DNA from 3 places in the Serratia surfactantfaciens genome. Region 2 is predicted to be linked to each of the others. Evidence: predicted binding sites of a transcription regulator. Region 2 holds the regulator's gene; each other region holds the start of a gene.
What was found. The regulator PurR, encoded in region 2, represses purine synthesis genes. The targets are predictions, from matches to a motif close to CANGCAAACGTTTGCNTG.
Positions count from the first base shown of each region.

Region 1 (7,440 bases), 1.6 Mb from region 2:
CAGCACCAACAGGAACGCCAGCAACACCAGCTGCCGCAGCGAACGGGGGAATAAACGCCATTTTTTCAACGAAATCATCTCATTCTCTCAGCTCTGTCACGATGCTAACTGACTCGCCGGAAAGAGAAAAGCCCGGCAAGGGAGAATCCTGAACGCGCAAGGAAAAAGCCGCGGGATCGGTGAAGCGTGCGCAGAAGCGCAGCGCACCGACGACACGCGGCAGCAATACGATAAACGGGAATAAAAGCGATACTGTTTGGACAACGTCTGTGTTCGCGGGCATAGGCGACGAAACAGGGATAAACGCAGCGTTGAGAATTGACGCCGGGGCAAGAAGTTTGCCCCGCCGCAAGGAAAGTGTGGATGCCCTTGAGTCTCGTCCCCAGGGTGATGTAGCGCAGCGGCTGGCATCGAACAGGACGAATAGCATCCGTAAGTATCCAGGATTGATGAACCCTTCATCACAGTTGGATACAGGCGGTGCCTCACTCCACGTGTCGCCCGATGCTTGATAAAGCCGCTTGCACGGTCTGTTATCGGTTTGGTTGGACGATAGGCACCATTTCTTTGGCATCATTCGGAGGCTTATGAGGTGATTTGCCGTCTAATTACGGCGCCGTCATAAAAAGTTGAATGAGCAACCGCTGAGAATAATGCACGTTGCATGCCAACTTTGCAATAAAAATCATAACATACTGATTTTAATTTAAAATAAATTAACAACGACAAATATTCTCACTCATCAGGCACCGATGGGCGATGAAAAAAACGCCGCGCTGTCGCCAAACGCAGACAACTAAAGCCAAACCCAATTAGCATTAATAAAATCAACCAGTTAAATGTCTCCATTTAGCGACAGGAAAAATAGCCCTTGTCGCAAAATGCAGACACTGCCGCCCGGCGGTGAACAGCGGCCATAAAAAAGGGCGCAATTGCTTGCGCCCTCTGTACGGTGGTGGTCGTTTTTAGCCCAACTGCTTACGGGCATTGCGGAACATGCGCATCCACGGGCTGTCCTCGCCCCACTCTTCCGGGTGCCAGGAGTTGCTGACCGTGCGGAACACGCGTTCCGGGTGCGGCATCATCACCGTAGCGCGCCCGCTGGCGCTGGTCACGGCGGTAATGCCGTTCGGCGAACCGTTCGGGTTGGCCGGGTAAGCCTCCGTTACCTGACCGGCGTTGTTGACGAACCGCAGCGCCACCAGGCCGTGGCTTTCCAGCGCCGCCAGATGCGCCGTATCGCGCACTTCGACATGCCCTTCACCGTGGGAAACGGCGATCGGCATACGAGAACCGGTCATGCCCTGCAGGAACAGCGACGGGCTGGCCGCCACCTCCACCAGGCTGAAGCGCGCCTCGAAGCGATCCGACAGGTTGCGCACAAAGCGCGGCCAGTGTTCGGCGCCCGGGATCAGCTCGCGCAGGTTAGACATCATCTGGCAGCCGTTGCATACGCCCAGCGCCAGCGTCTGCGGACGGTGGAAGAACGCTTCGAACTCGTCGCGCACCCGCTCGTTGAACAGGATAGACTTCGCCCAGCCTTCGCCGGCGCCCAGTACGTCGCCGTAAGAGAAGCCGCCGCAGGCCACCAGCGTGTGGAAGTCCTGCAGATCGCGGCGCCCCGCCAGCAGATCGCTCATGTGCACGTCCACCGCGTCAAAGCCGGCACGGTGGAACGCCGCCGCCATCTCAACGTGGGAGTTCACCCCCTGCTCGCGCAGCACCGCCACTTTCGGGCGAGCGCCCTTGGCGATATACGGCGCCGCGATGTCTTCCTCTGGTGCGAAGGTCAGTTTCACGCTCAGGCCGGGATCTTGTTCATCCTGCTTGGCCTGATGTTCCTGATCGGCGCACGCCGGGTTGTCGCGCAGGCGCTGCATCTGCCAGGTGGTTTCCGCCCACCAGGTGCGCAGGGTATTGCGGCTTTCGCTGTACAGCGCCTTGCCGTGTTGCTGAATGACGAAACGATCGCCGGCCTGCGCGCTGCCGATGTGATGCACGTTGTCGGTCAAACCGTGTTGAGCGAACGCCTGCTTCACGTCGTCAAGACGTTCGGCGCTCACCTGAATCACCGCGCCCAGTTCTTCGTTGAACAGCACCGCCAACGCATCGTCGCCGAGGCCGTCCAGGTTAACTTCCACGCCGCAGTGGCCGGCGAAGGCCATCTCCGCCAGCGTCACCAGCAGGCCGCCGTCGGCGCGGTCGTGATAAGCCAGCAGCGCGCGATCGGCCACCAACTGCTGCATGGCGTTGAAGAAGCCCGCCAGCTGCGCGACGTCGCGCACGTCGGCCGGTTTGTCGCCCAGTTGGCGATAAACCTGCGCCAGCGCGGTGGCGCCCAGCGCGTTATGGCCGTTGCCCAAGTCAATCAGCAGCAGCGCGTTGTCGCCCTTATCGGTGCGCAGCTGTGGCGTCACGGTGCCGCGCACGTCTTCCACGCGGGCGAAAGCGGTGATGACCAGCGACAGCGGCGAGGTCATTTCACGCTGTTCGTTGCCTTCCTGCCAACGGGTTTTCATCGACATGGAGTCTTTGCCCACCGGAATGGTGATGCCCAGCGCCGGGCACAGCTCTTCGCCCACCGCTTTCACCGCTTCGTACAGACCGGCGTCTTCGCCCGGGTGGCCGGCGGCGGCCATCCAGTTGGCGGACAGCTTCACGCGCTTCAGGCTACCGATCTCGGTGGCAGCCAGGTTGGTCAGCGCTTCCCCGACCGCCAGGCGACCGGAGGCGGCGAAGTCCAGCAGCGCCACCGGCGCGCGTTCGCCGATCGACATCGCTTCGCCGTAGTAGCTGTCCAGGCTGGCGGTGGTGACCGCGCAGTCGGCCACCGGGATCTGCCACGGGCCGACCATCTGATCACGCGCCACCATGCCGGTGACGGTGCGGTCGCCGATGGTGATCAGGAAGGTCTTCTCCGCAACGGCCGGCAGATGCAGCACGCGTTTCACCGCATCGGCCAGGGTGATGTTTTCGCGCTGTACCGCCTGGCCACGCGCCTGCAGGCGGGTGACGTCGCGGGTCATCTTCGGCGTCTTGCCGAGCAGCACGTCCAGCGGCATGTCGATCGGTTGATTGTCGAAGTGGCTATCGTTCAGCGTCAGGTGCTGCTCTTCGGTCGCTTCGCCGATCACCGCGTAAGGCGCGCGTTCGCGGCGGCAGATCTCGTCGAACTGCGCCATCTGCGCCGGGGCGATCGCCATCACGTAACGCTCCTGCGATTCGTTGCACCACACTTCCAGCGGACTCATGCCCGGCTCGTCGTTGAGAATATCGCGCAGTTCGAAACGGCCGCCGCGGCCGCCGTCGCTCACCAGCTCCGGCATGGCGTTGGACAGGCCGCCGGCGCCGACGTCATGAATGAACAGGATCGGGTTCTGGTCGCCCAGCTGCCAGCAGCGGTCGATCACTTCCTGACAGCGGCGTTCCATTTCCGGGTTGTCGCGCTGCACCGAAGCGAAATCCAGATCGGCGTCGGACTGGCCGGACGCCATCGAGGACGCCGCGCCGCCGCCCAGGCCGATATTCATCGCCGGGCCGCCCAGCACCACCAGCTTGGCGCCGACGGTGATTTCCCCTTTCTGCACGTGATCGGCGCGGATGTTGCCGATGCCGCCCGCCAGCATGATCGGTTTGTGGTAGCCGCGCAGCTCAACGCCGTTGTGGCTGTTGACGCGCTCTTCATAGGTACGGAAGTAGCCCAGCAGCGCCGGCCGGCCGAATTCGTTGTTGAACGCCGCGCCGCCCAGCGGGCCTTCGGTCATGATATCCAGCGCGGTGACGATGCGTTCCGGCTTGCCGAAATCTTGCTCCCACGGCTGTTCAAAGCCGGGAATGCGCAGGTTGGACACCGAGAAGCCCACCAGACCGGCCTTCGGCTTGGCGCCCCGGCCGGTAGCGCCCTCGTCGCGGATCTCGCCGCCGGATCCGGTCGCGGCGCCCGGCCACGGCGAGATCGCCGTCGGGTGGTTGTGGGTTTCCACTTTCATCAGGATGTGCGCTTCTTCCTGATGATAATCGTACGTGCCGTTCTCCGGCGCGGCGAAGAAGCGGCCGACCTGCGAGCCTTCCATCACGGCGGCGTTGTCTTTATACGCCGACAGCACGTAGTCCGGCGTCTGCTCGTAGGTATTCTTGATCATTTTGAACAGCGACTTGGGCTGCTGTTCGCCGTCGATGATCCAGTCGGCGTTGAAAATCTTGTGGCGGCAGTGCTCGGAGTTGGCCTGCGCGAACATATAAAGTTCGATATCCGTCGGGTTGCGCCCCAAACCGGTAAAGGCATTCAGCAGGTAGTCGATCTCATCCTGCGCCAGCGCCAGGCCGAGCCGGACGTTGGCCTGCTCCAGCGCGGCGCGCCCTGCGCCCAGCACGTCGACCGACTGATACGGCGCCGGCTGATGGTGCGCGAACAGCTGTTCGGCCTGTTGCAGCTCGCTGAAGACGGTTTCCATCATGCGATCGTGCAGCAACGCAGCGAGCTGCCGCCACTGGGCTTCCGTCAGTTCAGGCGCCTTGACGTAGAACGCCAGACCGCGCTCCAGCCGCAGCACCTGTTGCAGACCGCAGTTGTGGGCGATGTCGGTGGCTTTGGAAGACCAGGGTGAAATGGTGCCCGGACGCGGCGTAACCAGCAGCAGCCGGCCTTCAGGGGCGTGTTCGGCGAGAGAAGGACCGTACTTGAGCAGACGCTGAAGTTTGGCGTGTTCTTCGGCACTTAACGGTGCGCTGACATCGGCAAAGTGGACGTACTCGGCGTAGATATCACTGACGGGCAGGCGGGCGTCCTGACAGCGGGACAGCAGTTTGGTAATGCGAAAAGCCGATAAAGCGGGCGAACCACGCAGAATTTCCATAATCAAAGTTCTCTCGTCTTCGAAGCGACGGATAAGACGCTTCATTGGGCGCAACAGGGGAAAACGCGCGTCATTATAGAGAATCCTCCGCGCCGACGAAACCGTTTGCGTAGGGATTATTGATAAAAGCGTGCCGCACCGTCGAATTGTCATAACGTGTCAATAAAGTTGCACACTGGCGTTTTGTTGCGCAAAATGCCCCCGCACTGGTGATTTAACCATGAGAAAAGTCGTGGTTGCCGTCGCCGGTGTACCTGTGCCACCACTGGATAACTATTTGAAACGTCTTAAAATAAACTACATCCTCATCGGCGTTGTCACCCTGCTTCTGGCTCTCGCGCTGTGGCCCAACATCACCTGGCGCAGCGGCCAGGGCGGGCAACTCCAGGAGATCATTTCCCGCGGCGAGTTGCGTATCAGCACGCTGAATTCACCGCTGACCTATTTCAACACCAAGCAAGGGCCGGGTGGGCTCGACTACGAACTGGCCAAGCGCTTCGCCAACTACCTCGGGGTGAAGCTGGTGGTGATCCCCCATCAGAACATCAATGACCTGTTCGACGATCTGGACGACGATGACGCCGACCTGCTGGCGGCGGGCCTGATCTACAACCAGGAGCGCCTCAGCCGCGCGCGCACCGGCCCGGCCTACTATTCCGTTTCCCAACAGCTGGTGTACCGGCTGGGCACCGCGCGGCCGAAAAGCTTCGCCGACATTAAAGGCAAGCTGGCGGTCGCCTCCGGTTCCGCGCACGTCAGCACGTTAAAGCAGCTCAAGCAGGATAAATACCCGGACCTCGCCTGGGAGTCCTCCAGCGATCTCACCTCCAAAGAGCTGCTGGAACGGGTTGCCGACGGCAAGCTGGATTACACCCTCGGCGATTCGGTGACCATCGCGCTGCTGCAGCGCATCCATCCGCAGCTGGCGGTGGCATTCGACGTCACCGACGAAGAACCGGTCACCTGGTACCTCAAACGTGACGGCGACGACAGCCTGTACGCGGCGATGCTGGATTTCTACAGTCAGATGGTGGACGACGGCACCCTGGCGCGGCTGGAAGAGAAATACCTCGGCCACGTCGGCAGCTTCGACTATGTGGACACCAAAACCTTCCTGTCGGCCATCGACTCGGTGCTGCCCAACTTCCGCCCGCTGTTCGAGAAGCACGCCAACGAGATCGACTGGAAGCTGCTGGCGGCCATCGCCTATCAGGAATCGCACTGGAATCCGCAGGCCACCTCTCCCACCGGCGTGCGCGGCCTGATGATGCTGACCCGCGCCACCGCCGACGGCCTGGGGGTCAATGACCGCCTCGATCCGGAAGAGAGCATTCAGGGCGGCGCCCTTTACCTGCAGCGGCTGATGGCCAAGGTGCCGGACAGCGTGCCGGAAGACGAACGCATCTGGTTCTCGCTGGCGGCCTACAACATGGGTTGGGGCCATATGCTGGACGCGCGCAAGCTGACCAAGACGCAAAAAGGCAACCCGGACAGCTGGGTCGACGTCAAGCAGCGCCTGCCGATGCTCAGCCAAAAGCGCTACTATCCGCAGCTGACCTATGGCTATGCGCGCGGGCGTGAAGCCTACAACTATGTAGAAAACATCCGCCGCTACCAGGTCAGCCTGGTGGGCTATCTGCAGGAAAAAGAGAGAAAGGCGGCGCAGGCGGCCGCCGAGCAGGAGGCGTTGGGGAAAGGCTATCCGACGGTGATGCCGGAACTGGCGCTCAACTACTGATTATTCCGGTTTATCCGCCGCCCGTTGCGCCAGCCTGAGCGCTTTTTTCTGTTCGCGGCGCAGGCGGAAGAAATTGCTCAGGGTGGCGGCGCATTCGTCCGCCAGCACGCCCGAGACGATCTCCACCTGATGGTTCATGCCCGGATGGCGCAGAATGTCCACCAGCGAACCAGCAGCGCCGGTTTTCTCGTCGGCGGCGCCATACACCAGCCGACGGATGCGGCTGTGCACCATCGCGCCGGCGCACATCACACAGGGCTCCAGCGTGACGTACAGCGTGGCGTTCAGCAGGCGATAATTTTGCAGCACCGCGCCGCCCTGGCGCAGCGCCATGATCTCGGCGTGTGCGGTAGGATCGTGGCGGCCTATCGGCCGGTTCCAGCCCTCGCCGATGACCTGATTGTCCAGCACCAGCAGCGCACCCACCGGCACCTCGCCCTCTTCCTGCGCGCGCAGGGCCAACCGCAATGCCTGACGCATCCAGTATTCATCGTTATATTCAGTCATCGCATAATTCCTCGTGCGCTTTTGCGGCGGGCATTATACACACTAGCCCCACTTTGTCGTAACCGCGCGACAATGGCTATACTGGCCGAATCAGCAGGTGATTCAGGGACAAGAAACATGAAACTCAGTAAAAAGAACGCCGTCGTGGTGCGCAAGGCGCTGGACGGCTGGGTCGGCGAAGGCGCCTTAACGCCCGAGCAACAACAGCAACTGCTGCAGCATATGGATGTGCAACCTTTCGACTGGCGCCGGCTGGCGCGCTATGCGTTTCTGGCCGCGCTGGCCTCGCTGCTGATCGCCGTCACCAGCCTGTTCGCCGACAGCGAACTGCTGGCATGG
Region 1 covers NZ_CP016948.1:3,272,909-3,280,348, forward strand. The annotation lists gene ATE40_RS15400 (sensor histidine kinase) at 1-78, opposite strand, end outside; gene purL (phosphoribosylformylglycinamidine synthase) at 966-4,856, opposite strand; gene mltF (membrane-bound lytic murein transglycosylase MltF) at 5,134-6,594, shown strand; gene tadA (tRNA adenosine(34) deaminase TadA) at 6,595-7,101, opposite strand; gene ATE40_RS15420 (DUF2157 domain-containing protein) at 7,219-7,440, shown strand, end outside.
Region 1: the regulator PurR is predicted to act here: its motif matches at 4,951-4,968, upstream of purL (phosphoribosylformylglycinamidine synthase).

Region 2 (7,440 bases):
CGCACAACGCCAACTTCGATCACAGCTTCCTGATGGCCGCGGCAGAACGCGCCGGGCTGAAGCGCAACCCGTTCCATCCGTTCGCCACCTTCGACACCGCGGCGCTGAGCGGCCTGGTGCTGGGCCAAACGGTGCTGGCCAAAGCCTGCATCGCCGCCGGCATGCCGTTCGACAGCAGCCAGGCGCACTCCGCGCTGTACGACACCGAGCAAACCGCCCTGCTGTTTTGTGAGCTGGTTAACCGCTGGAAACGCCTCGGCGGCTGGCCGCTGCCCGCCGCCGATCTCGCCGAATAAAACCAATGAAAAAGGCGGCCCAGTTTGCACTGGCGCCGCCCGTTACGCGATAACCGCAAGCCTGTCGATTAAGACTGCTGGTCTTCCTGCGCTTTATACTTTTCAGCCGTCTCTTTGATCAGCTGCTGGAGCTCGCCGCGCTGATACATTTCGATGATGATATCGCAACCGCCGACCAGCTCACCGTCAACCCACAGCTGCGGGAAAGTCGGCCAGTTGGCGTATTTTGGCAGCTCGGCGCGGATGTCCGGGTTCTGCAGAATATCCACGTAGGCGAAACGCTCGCCGCAGGCGGACAGCGCTTGCACAGCCTGTGCGGAGAAGCCGCAGCTCGGCAGCTTTGGCGAGCCTTTCATGTACAGCAGAATCGGGTTTTCAGCGATCTGGTGCTGAATTTTTTCAATTGTCGTCGTCATTTATTGCTTCCTCAAGCCACATTTCATGGCTACAACATGCATCACGCGCTCTATTGTAGCGGCTGGAACAGTCGCAAGAAAACGCCATCTTTTGCAAGGATATTCACCCGCCGCCGATCGCGTTTCACCGGCCACGTCATTCCGGTCAAAACATACGTTGAGAATAACATTTTTAATCCGACCATTTCACTAATATATTGCGCCGCGACGACGGCGCGGATTAATTATCCCATCCGCCATGGGTTGACGTTTTTTCATACACCAACAGGCTGATTTTAAACCAAAAAAAATGTCATTAACGTTTTCTCACAATATGGATTATTATTTCTGAGTTCTTCGCTGTTTTATATGGCGAAATTCGGGAATACTGTAACTCTTTCGATATCCGTTTCGGGGCCAAGGTTGGTGACGTCGACATGCGTTTAATTCTTACGCTCTTTGCGCTGCTGTTTACGCAGCTCTTCTTCAATTTGGCGCACGCTGCGCCACAGGCGCGTATTGCCGCCGAGCAGCGTAAAAGCCATGCCAATGAAGCGCGGCCCGATGACCGCAGAAAAAAGAAAGCGGATAAAGCCGCCAAGAAAGCCAAAGTGACGGCTCCCGAGAAAAAAACCAAGACCGCCAAGGCCAAAAGCGAGAAAAGCGCGAAAAAGATCGTCAGCGCCAAACCCAAGGCCAAAGCGCAGAAAACCGCCAAGATTAAAGTCACCCCGCCGAAAAAGGGCTACAAAAAAGGCTATGGCCGCCACCGCGAAGCCGGCATGGCCACCGCCAAGCTGGCGCGTGAAGAAAAGCCGTTGAAACTCAGCCCGGCGCACAAGAAACGCTACCAGCACGCCAAACAGACCGCGATGGCCAAGCTGATGGGCCAGATGGGCAAACCTTACCGCTGGGGCGGCAGCTCGCCGCGCACCGGCTTCGACTGCAGCGGCCTCATCTATTACGCCTATAAAGACGTGGTGAAAATCAAGATGCCGCGCACCGCCAACGAGATGTATCACCTGCGTGACGCGGCGCCGATCAAGAAAAGCGAGCTGGAAAGCGGCGATCTGGTGTTCTTCCGCATCAACAACCGCGGCGTGGCGGACCACGTCGGCGTCTACCTCGGCAACGGCAAATTCATCCAGTCGCCACGCACCGGCGAAGAGATCCGCATCAGCCAGCTCGACAACGACTATTGGCAGAACCACTACATCGGCGCACGCCGCGTAGTGACGCCGAAAACCATTCGTTAATTTCCCGCTCTGCGCGGTTGCGGCCCCGGTCGCAACCGCCTGCTCAAGCTATCGCCCATCGCACTTCCCCACGCGCATTTCTCGCTTTTCCTCCTGTTTTTTATGGTGAAAATTGTTAAGATTGAATGACCACAATAAAAAACGGCCCATCCGGTTCCCGCCCCGGCGGGAAGCACATGGCGCTGTAAAGGAGGAAGCAATGTCGTTTGAATTACCTGTATTACCGTATGAGAAAAACGCGCTCGAGCCGCACATCTCCGCCGAAACCCTGGAATACCACTACGGCAAACACCACAACACCTACGTGGTTAACCTGAACAACCTGGTGAAAGGCAGCGAGTTCGAGGGCAAATCGCTCGAAGAGATCATCAAGACCTCTAACGGCGGCGTGTTCAACAACGCCGCGCAGGTGTGGAACCACACCTTCTACTGGCACTGCCTGTCGCCACAGGGCGGCGGTGAACCGCAGGGCGAACTGGCGGCGGCGATCGTCAAGTCCTTCGGCTCTTTCGCTGCGTTCAAAGAGCAGTTCACCGATGCCGCCGTGAAAAACTTCGGCGCCGGCTGGACCTGGCTGGTGAAAAAACCGGACGGCGCGCTGGCGATCGTCAACACCTCTAACGCGGCAACCCCGCTGACCGGTGAAGACAAACCGCTGCTGACCGTTGACGTGTGGGAACACGCGTATTACATCGATTACCGCAATGCGCGTCCAAAATACCTGGAAAACTTCTGGGCGTTGGTCAACTGGACCTTCGCAGCGGAAAACCTGGCGTAAGCACAGGTTTCTGATGTGACGAGGCGCAGCCAGGCTGCGCCTTTTTTAGCGCCGGGGGGAAATCAGTTCAACGCGGCAACGAAGCTGAAAGCGATAATGACCGCCAGCGCGCAAACGGTGGTGAACAGCGACATCTTCAATTCGGTATCCATGACAACTCCTTTAAAATGGGCTTTCCTAAGGATAAAAGGCGTACAATTAGTACGTCAAATCATTTTCCCACAGTTCGCCGATAAAATCTTGTTATCATTTCCCGGTTTATAATATCGATTACCTCTTCCACTTTTGCTCAATATGCGACAAAATTCGCAGTTCACAACTGCGTACCGGCATCCATGCCCCTCCTGATTAAGCGCTGAAGACTTCAACACACTAAAAACTCAGTTTTCGCTTCTCTGGAGAAGGATCTACGTAGGCAAACGATTAACATCACACTTACATGCTGTAAACATGTGAGTTCAGGAGTCATTCCTTACATGGCAACGATTAAAGATGTGGCCAAACGCGCGGGCGTTTCCACCACCACCGTTTCGCACGTCATCAATAAGACTCGTTTCGTCGCCGAAGAGACCAAAGCGGCCGTGTGGGCCGCCATCAAAGAACTGCACTACTCGCCGAGCGCCGTGGCGCGCAGCCTGAAAGTCAATCACACCAAGTCGATCGGCCTGCTGGCCACCTCGAGTGAAGCCCCCTACTTCGCCGAAGTGATCGAAGCGGTGGAAAACAGTTGCTACAGCAAAGGCTACACCCTGATCCTGTGCAACTCGCACAACAACCTGGACAAACAGCGCGCCTACCTGGCGATGCTGGCGCAAAAGCGCGTCGACGGCCTGCTGGTGATGTGTTCCGAATACCCGGATCAGCTGCTGGGCATGCTGGAAGACTACCGTAACATCCCGATGGTGGTGATGGACTGGGGTGCGGCGCGCGGCGACTTCACCGACACCATCATCGATAACGCCTTCGAAGGCGGCTATCTCGCCGGCCGTTATCTGATCGAACGCGGCCACCGCGATATCGGCGCCATCCCGGGCCAGCTGTCGCGCAACACCGGCGGCGGCCGCCATCAGGGCTTTATGAAAGCGCTGCAGGAAGCGCAGATCGACATTCGCGAAGAGTGGATCGTACAGGGCGACTTCGAGCCGGAATCCGGTTACAAGGCGATGCACCAGATCCTGTCGCAAAAACAGCGGCCGACCGCAGTATTCTGCGGCGGTGACATCATGGCGATGGGCGCCATCTGCGCCGCCGACGAGCTGGGGCTGCGGGTGCCGCAGGATATTTCCGTAATCGGCTACGACAACGTGCGCAACGCCCGCTACTTCACCCCGGCGCTGACCACCATTCATCAGCCGAAAGAACGCCTGGGCGAAATGGCCTTCACCATGCTGCTGGATCGCATCATCAGCAAGCGCGAAGAGTCGCAGGTGATCGAAGTGCATCCGAAGCTGATCGAACGCCGCTCGGTCGCCGATGGCCCGTTCATCGACTACCGCCGCTAATCCCCTGAGCCGGAAGCCTGCACGGCTTCCGGCGCCGCCTCGCTCAGCCACTCCTGATTCAGCGTCTCCCCATCGCCCAGATACGCCAGTAGCCAACTCATCGCCGGTGACGGTTTATCCTGCTGCCAGGTCAGGCAGCAAGGGCTGGCGGGAAACGGCTGCTGCAGCTGCAACGCCTTCAGCTCACCGCGCTGCACCAGCGGCAGCGCCCGATGTGCCGGCATCATGCCGACGCACAGCCCGGCGCACAAACAGTCGAGCGCCGACGTCCAGTCCGGCACCACCAGCCGCCGCTGGTTATCCAGCGTCCAGGTGACGCGCTTGGGCAAATTGCGCGAGGTGTCCTCCAGACAAAGCGAAGGGTACGGCCGCAACTGATCGTCATGCAGCGGCCCCGCCAGCTGCGCCAGCGGGTGTTGCGGGCTGACTACGCACAGCCAGTTCATATAGCCCATGTCGCGGAAGGCAAAACCGCCGCCGACCGGCACCGCACGCGTGGCGCCGATCGCCATGTCCGCCCTGCCGTCCGCCAGCGCATCCCAGACGCCGTTGAACACCTCGGGTTGCAGCATCAACTCGACGTCGGGGAAATGGCGGTAGAAATCCAGCACCAGCTGGCGGCTGCGCTGCGGTTTGACGATGATATCCACCGCGATATTCAGCTGACCGCGCCAACCGTTGGCCACCTGCTGACAGTGCCGGCGGGTGTCGAGCATTTTTTTGATAACAGCTCGCGCATCCTTGATAAACAACGCACCGGCCGGCGTCAGCTCCACATCGCGGTGACGCCGCTCAAACAGCGGCACCGCCAGCCATTGCTCCAGCTGCCGCACGGTATAACTCACCGCCGACGGCACCCGGTGCAGCTCCTGCGCCGCCGCGCTGAAACTGCCGGTGCGCGCTACCGCGTCGACGACTTCAAGTGAATATTCAGACCACATCGCTTTGCCTTCAATTTTTTTAACAGCACTTTGCAAATATTACCGTTTCACAAGCAGAGATCCAGCCGGATACACTGGCCGGCGCTAAAAACCTGCGATACTAAAATATTAACGAGAAATACCATGCGAAATTCTTTTGGCTTTATGTTCTACCTCGCCGGCCTGAGCATGTTGGGTTATCTGGCGACCGATATGTATCTGCCTGCCTTCGGCGCCATGCGCGAAGAACTGCAAATCTCCGCCGGCGCCGTGAGCGCCAGCCTGAGCATCTTCCTGGCCGGCTTCGCCTTCGCGCAGCTGCTGTGGGGGCCGCTCTCCGATCGCCTGGGGCGTAAACCGGTATTATTGATTGGCCTGACGCTGTTCGCCCTCGGCTGCCTCGGCATGCTGTGGGTGGAAAACGCCCTGCAGCTGTGGATCCTGCGCTTTATTCAGGCGGTCGGCGTCTGTTCCGCCACCGCCATCTGGCAAGCGCTGGTGGTCGACCGTTATCGTGAAGGTCAGGCCAATCGCGTGTTCGCCACCATAATGCCGCTGGTGGCGCTGTCACCGGCGTTGGCCCCGCTGCTTGGCGCCTGGCTGCTGAACCACGCCAGCTGGCGGGCGATCTTCGCCGCGCTGTTGGTGATCACCGCGCTGCTGCTGCTGCCGACGTTGATGCTCAAAGAGCGCGCCAAAACGCAACCCGCCGCCGACGCGCCGAAAAACGGCGTCAGCTTCTGGCAACTGTTGAAATCTCCGGTGTTCAGCGGCAACGTCGCGATGTACGCCGCCTGCTCGGCCGGTTTCTTCGCCTGGCTGACCGGTTCGCCGTTCATCCTCGGCGATATGGGCTATAGCCCGAGCGACATCGGTCTGAGCTATGTGCCGCAAACGCTGGCCTTCCTGCTGGGCGGCTACGGCTGCCGCGCCGCGCTCAAGCGCATCAATGGCAAAACTCTGCTGCCGTGGCTGCTGGTAGCTTATGGTGTCAGCATGGTGGCGCTGTATCTGGTGGCGACGCTGACCTCTCCGACGCTCACCACGCTGCTGATTCCATTCTGCGTGATGGCGCTGGTCAATGGCGCTGGCTACCCGATCATGGTGGCGAATGCGTTGATGCCGTTCCCGGAAAGCAGCGGCAAAGCCGCCGCGCTGCAAAATACGCTGCAGCTGGGGCTGTGTTTTGTGGCGAGCATGCTGGTATCGGCGTTTATTGCCCAGCCGCTGTTGGCGACGGTGACGGTAATGGTGTCTACGGTGATTCTGGCCGCGCTGGGGTATTTCCTGCAGCGGGGGAAAACGGCCGATGCGCAGCAAAAGGCGCAGCGGGAACATGCTAACTCAGCGTCATAATTGCCAAACTTAATAATCACTTAAAGAATATGCGTGCCGAGTGCGATTTACAGTTGAGTCGACGCCTCGGCACGCCTATACTCAAAAACAACCTTTTAAAGTAACACCTTATAATCTTTATATCTCAATTAGCGCTTGTGTACGCGTCTTGCGTCACACTCTTTTTAAGGATGCGTTCATCTCGCGCCATTTGTGCCGGGTAGCTTCTTAAAATTTCCTCTGTTCATAGTCGGATATCAGACGCCGCGGGCCTATTTTCCGCCGGTAAACGTATGCACCCGCAGAAATTGTCTAAGCTGTTTCCTAACGGGTCATCAGTCAGAAGAAGGTGATGGAGAAGCTATGAGTTCATCGTGTATAGAAGATCTGAGTATCCAGGACAATCAGTGGTACCGTATCGCGCATGAAATGCTCGGCCTGGCCGGCATTGAAATCAACGGTTCGCGCCCCTTCGATATTCAGGTTAAAAACCCCGAATTCTTTAAACGCGTGTTGCAGCAAGGCTCGTTGGGCCTGGGCGAAAGCTATATGGACGGCTGGTGGGAGTGTGAGCGGCTGGATATGTTCTTCCAGCGCGTGGTCAGCGCCGGGCTGGAGAAAAAACTCCCCCACCACCTGAAAGATACCCTGCGTATCGCCGCCGCGCGCCTGACCAATCTGCAATCGAAAAAGCGCGCCTGGATCGTCGGCAAAGAGCATTACGATCTCGGCAACGATCTGTTTACCCTGATGCTCGATCCTTACATGCAATATTCCTGCGGCTACTGGAAAGACGCCACCACGCTGGAAGAGGCGCAGGAAGCGAAACTGCGGATGATCTGCGAGAAACTGCAGCTGCAGCCGGGCATGCGCTTGCTGGACATCGGCTGCGGTTGGGGCGGCCTCTCCGCCTACGCGGCGAAAAACTACGGCGTGTCGGTGGTTGGCGTGACCATTT
Region 2 covers NZ_CP016948.1:1,635,054-1,642,493, reverse strand. The annotation lists gene rnt (ribonuclease T) at 1-296, shown strand, start outside; gene ATE40_RS07865 (Grx4 family monothiol glutaredoxin) at 365-712, opposite strand; gene ATE40_RS07860 (C40 family peptidase) at 1,129-1,947, shown strand; gene sodB (superoxide dismutase [Fe]) at 2,147-2,725, shown strand; gene cydH (cytochrome bd-I oxidase subunit CydH) at 2,788-2,877, opposite strand; gene purR (HTH-type transcriptional repressor PurR) at 3,202-4,227, shown strand; gene punR (DNA-binding transcriptional activator PunR) at 4,224-5,168, opposite strand; gene punC (purine nucleoside transporter PunC) at 5,292-6,503, shown strand; gene cfa (cyclopropane fatty acyl phospholipid synthase) at 6,846-7,440, shown strand, end outside.

Region 3 (7,440 bases), 1.6 Mb from region 2:
ATTATGGCATAGCAATTAATTTCCGGTAATCGCCAGTCGGGCAATATTTCTATCAGTTCGCCGCTGCGCAATTCTCGCTCAACGTTGGCGAAGAAATTGCGAATGATGCCTTTGCCGGTCAGCGCCAGTTCCTTCATCGCCATGCCGCTGTTGGTGAACAAGCGACCGGTCATGCGCATGCGGTGCTCGCCGCCGTCGCGGTGGATCAGACGAACAAACTGCGGGTTGCCGAGCGGTGTAAAGGTGACCCATTGGTGGTGCGTCAGCGCCTGTGGCGAATCCGGCACGCCGTGATGCGCCAGGTAAGCCGGCGAGGCGCACAGCACTTCGCGGCAGCGCGCCAGCCGCGTGGAAACGTAGCTGGAGTCCGCCAGCACGCCGCCGCGTATCGCCAGATCGATGCGCTGCGTGATGAGATCTATCTTCTCATCATGGATTTCCAACCGCAGCGTGAGGCGGGGATGTTCGTCGAGAAAACTTTGCAGCGCCGGCACCAGGTAGTGAGTGGCGAATTCGGTGGAGGTGGCGACGCGCAGCTCACCGACCAGTTCGCCGCGCAGCGCGGCGATCCGTTGTTGGCCTCGTTCGGCGGCGTGGATCATCAACAGGCAATCTTCATAAAAGCACAGCCCGGCTTCGGTCAGACTCAATGAGCGCGTCGAGCGCAGCAGTAATTGAATGCCCAGATGTTCTTCCAACTGGCGAATATGCTGGCTAACGGCGGAAGTCGTCATGCCCAATTCTTTTGCCGCCATGCTGAATGCGCCGCAATCGACCACTTTTGAGAAAATGGCCATACGTCTTAAAATATTGCTCATAGTTTGTTAAGCACAAATTAACCAAGATTGTGAGTTATACGGGCTAATAATATAGCACCATCTCTTCTATATTGCCTGAAGCATATAAACGCCGGGCTGGTTATTATTCCGCAGGGATTTTTCTCTTTTTGATAAATCTTATTGCGCTTATCAATAATACACCCGCGCCACATCGCAACAGGAGCTCATTGTGGACAGCGCTCAGAAAGAAGAAATATCGTTAAAGATACTACGTGAATTATTGCAATACCGTCGCCGCTTCCCCGGCGGTGATGGCACCTCGATTGCCGATGAAGAGCGGCGGGTCACCCAGGTGCAATTGCCGCGCATTCGGGCATTCATTGAAAACGAACAGCGCATCGAGTTCGTGCTGCCCGCCTTTCCGACCAAATCGCCTAATGCCAACAAGGTGATCGGCGCGGTGCCGGACATGGCGGAGCGTCTGTCGCTGATCTTCCTCAATTCGCTATGCCAGCGCATTCAACTCTACTACCCGCCGGGCGCGCATATCGTTATCTGCTCCGACGGCCACGTGTTCGGCGATCTGATCCGCGTCAGTGACGAAGCGATCAACCACTACCAGCGCGAAATTGAAAACCTGCTGCATGAAGTGGGCGCGACGCATCTCAGCGTATTCAACCTCGGGGATGTCAAAGGCCTGGCCGAACATACCGATGATTACGATCTGCTGCGCCAACTGTTGGTGGAAGGCTATGCCGAACCGGAGGAGGCGATCAAGCAACAGCTGATGCAGGACGAACAGGGCTTACTGCTTTATCGCGCCATCACGCGCTTCCTGTATGAAGATAGCCAACTGCCGGGTTACAGCGGTTCCAACGCCGCACTGCAGAAAGACGCCAAACAGCGCGCCTGCGGGGTTATTCAGCGCAGCTGGGCCTGGGGCAACCTGCTGGCGCAGCACTTCCCGGCGGCGATCCGCCTGTCGATTCACCCGCAGCCGGTCGACAGCCTGAAGATGGGTATCCACATGATGCCGACCAAAGACGACTGGTTGACGCCGTGGCACGGCGTGGCGGCCAACGTGAACGGCCAGTTCGTGCTGATGAAGCGCAAAGACGCGCAGAGCCTGGACGGCGAACTGGTGGAAATCCGCGGCACGCCGAGCCATTACCTGATCGAACAGCCGCAGATGGCCTGAGCCTCTGCAGGCCTTGCGCCCGAAATCCTGGCGGGCGCGTTTTTGACGGCACGTTGCCGTGTGAGCAGCACATTCGATGCAAGGAGAATCACCGATGAACAACCAACCGCTTGATTGCCACATTCAACTGAATACCCCGTTCGGCGCGATCCTGACGCCGCAGCACCCGGGGCAAAAGATCGGCGAACTGCCGGTGGCGGCACTGCGGGCGCTGGCGCAGGAGCACCACTTGCTGGTGCTGCGCGGATTCGACTCCGGTTTCAGCGACGCGGATGTCCTGACTCGCTATGCCGAACGCTGGGGCGAGATCATGATGTGGCCGTTCGGCGCGGTGCTGGACGTGAAAGAACATCCGGACGCCAAGGATCATATCTTCGACAGCAGCTACGTTCCGCTGCATTGGGATGGCATGTATAAGCCGACCATCCCCGAGTTCCAGCTGTTCCACTGCGTGGCGGCGCCATCGCAGGATGAAGGCGGATGCACCACCTTCGTCGATACCACGCGACTGTTGGCCAACGCGGACGAAGCGCTGCTGGATCAGTGGCTGTCGGTGTCGATCACTTACCGCATTAAGCAGGTGGTGCACTACGGCGGTGAAGTCTGTTCGCCGCTGGTGGTGCAGCACCCGAACGGCAGGGGATTGATCATGCGCTACAATGAACCGCCGACGGAAGGCAAAAAATTCCTCAACCAGCATGCGCTGGAATATCACGGTGTGCCGGAGCAACAGCAGGAACAGTTCCACCACACCCTGCAGCAGCACCTGTACGATCCGCGTCACTATTATGCCCACCAGTGGCAGCAGGGCGACGTGGTCGTGGCGGACAACTTCTCGCTGCTGCACGGCCGTGAGGGCTTTACCGCCCGTTCCGCGCGTCATTTGCAGCGCGTGCATATTCAGAGCAACCCGGTGTGCGCCAATCTGGCGCTGAAGCCGGCCAACGCAGAAGCGTAAAGGAGCATTATGGCAAGGATACTGATGGCGGCGGTCGCCACTCCGGGGCACGTCTACCCGATGTTAGCTATCGCTCGTCACCTGATCGCCCAAGGGCATCAGGTGCGGGTGATGACCGGCGCGCTGTTTCGCGAACGCGCCGAAGCGGCTGGGGCGAACTTCGTACCGTTCGACGCGCAGGTGGACTTCGATTATCGCCACCTGGAAGAGCACTTTCCGCAGCGCGCCGCGCTGCCGCCGGGCAATGCGCAGATGGCGCTGGCGCTGAAGGATTTCTTCGCCGCGCCGATCCCGCTGCTGGATCGGCAGCTGCGTGCGGCCATTGCCGCCGAAAAGACCGATTTGTTGATGGTGGAGAACTGCTTCTACGGCGTATTGCCGCTGTTGCAGTCCGCCGAACGGCCACCGGTCTTCGGTATCGGCGTTACGCCGCTGTCGTATTCTTCGCGTGACGCCATTTTTTACGGCCCGCGCATCCCGCCGGCGCTGTTGCCGCAGGCGCTGACCCGCGAGCAATTGGTGGATGAAGAGACGCGCGTGTTGCTTGATGAGGTGCAGCGGAGCTTCGATGCGGCGCTGGTGCAAGCGGGCGGGCGGGCGCTGACTCGCCCGTTTACCGATGCGCTGATCGGCGGCTGCGAGCGTTTCCTGCAGTTGGCCACCACGGCGCTGGAATATGAGCGCGACGATCTGCCGAGCGGCGTGCGCTTCGTCGGTCCGCTGCGTAGCGGCGGTCAACCGGCGGCGGAAGAGACGCTGTGGGAGGCGGACGATGATCGGCCGCTGGTGATCGTGTCTCAGGGCACGTTGGCCAACGTCGATCTGCATCAGCTGATCGTGCCGACGCTGCAGGCGCTGGCGCATCTGCCGGTGCGGGTGTTGGCCACCACCGGCGGGCGGGCGACGGCAGGGCTGATGGACGCGTTGCCGGACAACGCCAGAGTGCGGGAGTTTATCTCCTTCGAACGCTGGCTGCCGCATGCGTCGCTGCTGATCACCAACGGCGGTTATGGCTCGATCAACTATGCGCTGGACAGCGGCGTGCCGCTGATCGTCGCCGGCACCGGCGAGGATAAGCTGGAGGCGGCGGCGCGCGTGGTCGCTGCCGGTTGCGGCATCAGCCTGCACACCAGCACGCCGAGCGCAGAACAGATCCTGGCGGCGGCGTCGCGTATTCTGCAGCAGCCGATCTACCGCCAACGCGCGGCGCTGGTGCGTGAAGATTATGCCCGCCACGATGCGCTAACGGCGATAGCCAACGAAGTGGCGGCTATTACCGCCTGATCTCGCTGCACCTCCTTCCCAGGCGCCGTTTTCGGCGCCTTTTTTCTGCATTTTTTCTCAATGGAAACTGCATGATTATGTACAATCGCCGCAGGCCGCCAAATCGGTTGAATGTTAATCTTATGACAGCGCCGCTGATGGAAGCGGGGGAATATCATCATTTTCTAATGATGTCATGAATCCTCTGGCGGCGCGCAAGCGGGGCAGTTACCCTGAATCGATGGATTAATGGGATACGCGTTAAATCAAGAAGAGAGCAAGCATGAAAGATTCACAAATCCGCATTGCGATTGCGGGCGCCGGCGGCCGGATGGGCCGTCAATTGATCCAGGCGGTGCAGCAGGCGGAAGGCGTAGTGTTGGGCGCGGCGCTGTCGCGACCGGGCTCCAGCCTGATCGGCGTCGACGCCGGTGAGCTGGCGGGCATCGGCGCGCTGGGTGTCAAGGTAAGCGACAGCCTGGAGAAAGTGGCGAGCGAGTTCGACATTCTGATCGACTTCACCCGTCCGGAAAGCACGCGGAGCTACCTGGATTTTTGCGTGGCGCACCACAAGGCGATGGTGATTGGCACCACCGGCTTCGATGACGCCGGCAAGCAGGCGATCCGCGATGCGGCGCAGCATATCGGCATCGTGTTTGCCGCCAACTTCAGCGTCGGCGTCAACCTGGTGTTGAAACTGCTGGAGAAGGCCGCGCAAGTGATGGGCGACTATACCGACATCGAAATCGTTGAGGCGCACCACCGCCACAAAGTGGATGCGCCATCGGGCACGGCATTGGCGATGGGCGAAGCGATCGCCGGCGCGCTGGGGCGCGACCTGAAAAGCTGCGCGGTCTATGCGCGCGAAGGCCATACCGGCGAGCGCGATCCGAAAAGCATCGGCTTTGCCACCATTCGCGCTGGCGACATCGTCGGCGAGCACACCGCGATGTTTGCCGACATCGGTGAGCGGGTGGAGATCACCCATAAAGCTTCCAGCCGCATGACTTTTGCCAGCGGCGCGGTGCGTGCGGCAGTCTGGCTGTATAATCGAGATAAAGGCCTGTTTGATATGCGAGATGTGCTGAATCTCGAGCAGTTATAATTGATTTGCATACCATAGTGATGTGGGTGTATTGATCATAATGCTATGATAATCGGACAATAATTTTATTGTCCTTTTTTTTTAACATGATAAATGTGGCTTTGGTTTATTTTTTGTTTTAAAGGTTGTGTTTGTTGATGTTTATCTTGCTAATTACCTTGTTTTTCTCCGCCTGAGGCTATTTTAACGTCTATTTTAGCCCGTTCCGGCGCCGTTTTCCGTCATTCGGCCTCGCAACCGTTTTCCAGCCCCGGTTTTCTGTGTTTTTATCGCCGCTCAAGCCGCTTGGGCACCGAAAACTGCAAAAATAAAACAAAAAATGGCAGTTTGGGTAGACAAGCCGAACACTCATCATTAAAATGCGCCCAATTTGCCAAAAATTGGCCTCGCGGACGGTTTTTGCATTGATTTAGATCGCGATATCTGAATTAATATGCAAATATTGTGATTGATTATTCCTCGGAGGATGTTTTGATTAAGTCAGCGCTATTGGTTCTGGAAGACGGAACCCAATTCCACGGTCGGGCCATCGGGGCAGAGGGAACGGCAGTGGGGGAAGTGGTCTTCAATACGTCGATGACCGGTTATCAAGAAATCCTCACTGATCCTTCCTATTCCCGCCAGATCGTTACTCTTACTTATCCTCATATCGGCAATGTCGGCACCAATGCTTCCGACGAAGAATCCTCCGCAGTACACGCCCAAGGCCTCGTCATTCGTGACCTCCCGCTGATCGCCAGCAACTACCGCAACGAAGAAAGCCTGTCCGACTACCTCAAGCGTCACAACATCGTGGCGATCGCCGATATCGATACCCGTAAATTGACCCGCCTGCTGCGCGAGAAGGGCGCCCAGAACGGCTGCATCGTCGCCGCCGATACGCCGGACGCCGCGCTGGCCCTGGCCAAGGCGCAAGGTTTCCCGGGGTTGAAGGGCATGGATCTGGCGAAAGAAGTCACGACCCAAGAGGCCTACAGCTGGCAGCAAGGCAGCTGGACGCTTGAAGGCGACCTGCCTGAAGCCAAAACCGCCGCGGAACTGCCTTTCCACGTGGTGGCTTACGACTACGGCGCCAAGCGCAACATCCTGCGCATGCTGGTGGATCGCGGCTGCCGCCTGACCGTGGTGCCGGCGCAGACCCCGGCCGACGAGGTGCTGAAAATGAATCCGGACGGCATCTTCCTGTCCAACGGCCCGGGTGACCCGGAGCCGTGCGACTACGCCATCGCCGCCATCAAACAGTTCCTGGAAACCGACATTCCGGTGTTCGGCATCTGTCTGGGCCACCAGCTGCTGGCGCTGGCCAGCGGGGCGAAAACCATGAAGATGAAGCTCGGCCACCACGGCGGCAACCACCCGGTGAAGGATCTGGACAACAATACCGTGATGATCACCGCGCAGAACCACGGCTTTGCGGTAGACGAGAATAACCTGCCGGCGAACCTGCGCGTGACGCACAAATCGCTGTTCGACCACACGGTGCAGGGCATTCACCGCACCGACAAGGCGGCGTTCAGTTTCCAGGGGCACCCGGAAGCCAGCCCTGGCCCGCACGACGCCGCGCCGCTGTTCGATCACTTTATCGAACTGATTGAGACTTACCGTTCTAACGCCAAATAATCAGGAGCAGTAAAAAATGCCAAAACGTACAGACATAAAAAGCATCCTGATCCTCGGCGCGGGCCCGATCGTTATCGGTCAGGCGTGTGAGTTCGACTACTCTGGCGCCCAGGCGTGTAAAGCGCTGCGCGAAGAGGGCTACCGCGTCATTTTGGTCAACTCCAACCCGGCGACTATCATGACCGACCCGGAAATGGCCGACGCTACCTACATTGAGCCGATCCACTGGGAAGTGGTACGCAAGATCATCGAAAAAGAGCGCCCGGATGCGGTGCTGCCGACCATGGGCGGCCAGACGGCGCTGAACTGCGCGCTGGAGCTGGAGCGTCAGGGCGTACTGGCCGAGTTCGGCGTCACCATGATCGGCGCCACCGCCGATGCGATCGACAAGGCCGAAGACCGTCGCCGTTTCGACGTGGCGATGAAGAAGATCGGTCTGGATACCGCGCGCTCCGGCATCGCGCACACCATGGAAGAAGCGCTGGCGGTTGCCGCTGACGTCGGCTTCCCGTGCATC
Region 3 covers NZ_CP016948.1:24,331-31,770, forward strand. The annotation lists gene ATE40_RS00100 (LysR family transcriptional regulator) at 1-818, opposite strand, end outside; gene pvcA (L-tyrosine isonitrile synthase) at 1,009-1,977, shown strand; gene ATE40_RS00110 (TauD/TfdA dioxygenase family protein) at 2,072-2,935, shown strand; gene ATE40_RS00115 (glycosyltransferase) at 2,960-4,219, shown strand; gene dapB (4-hydroxy-tetrahydrodipicolinate reductase) at 4,482-5,303, shown strand; gene carA (glutamine-hydrolyzing carbamoyl-phosphate synthase small subunit) at 5,775-6,923, shown strand; gene carB (carbamoyl-phosphate synthase large subunit) at 6,940-7,440, shown strand, end outside.
Region 3: the regulator PurR is predicted to act here: its motif matches at 5,534-5,551, upstream of carA (glutamine-hydrolyzing carbamoyl-phosphate synthase small subunit).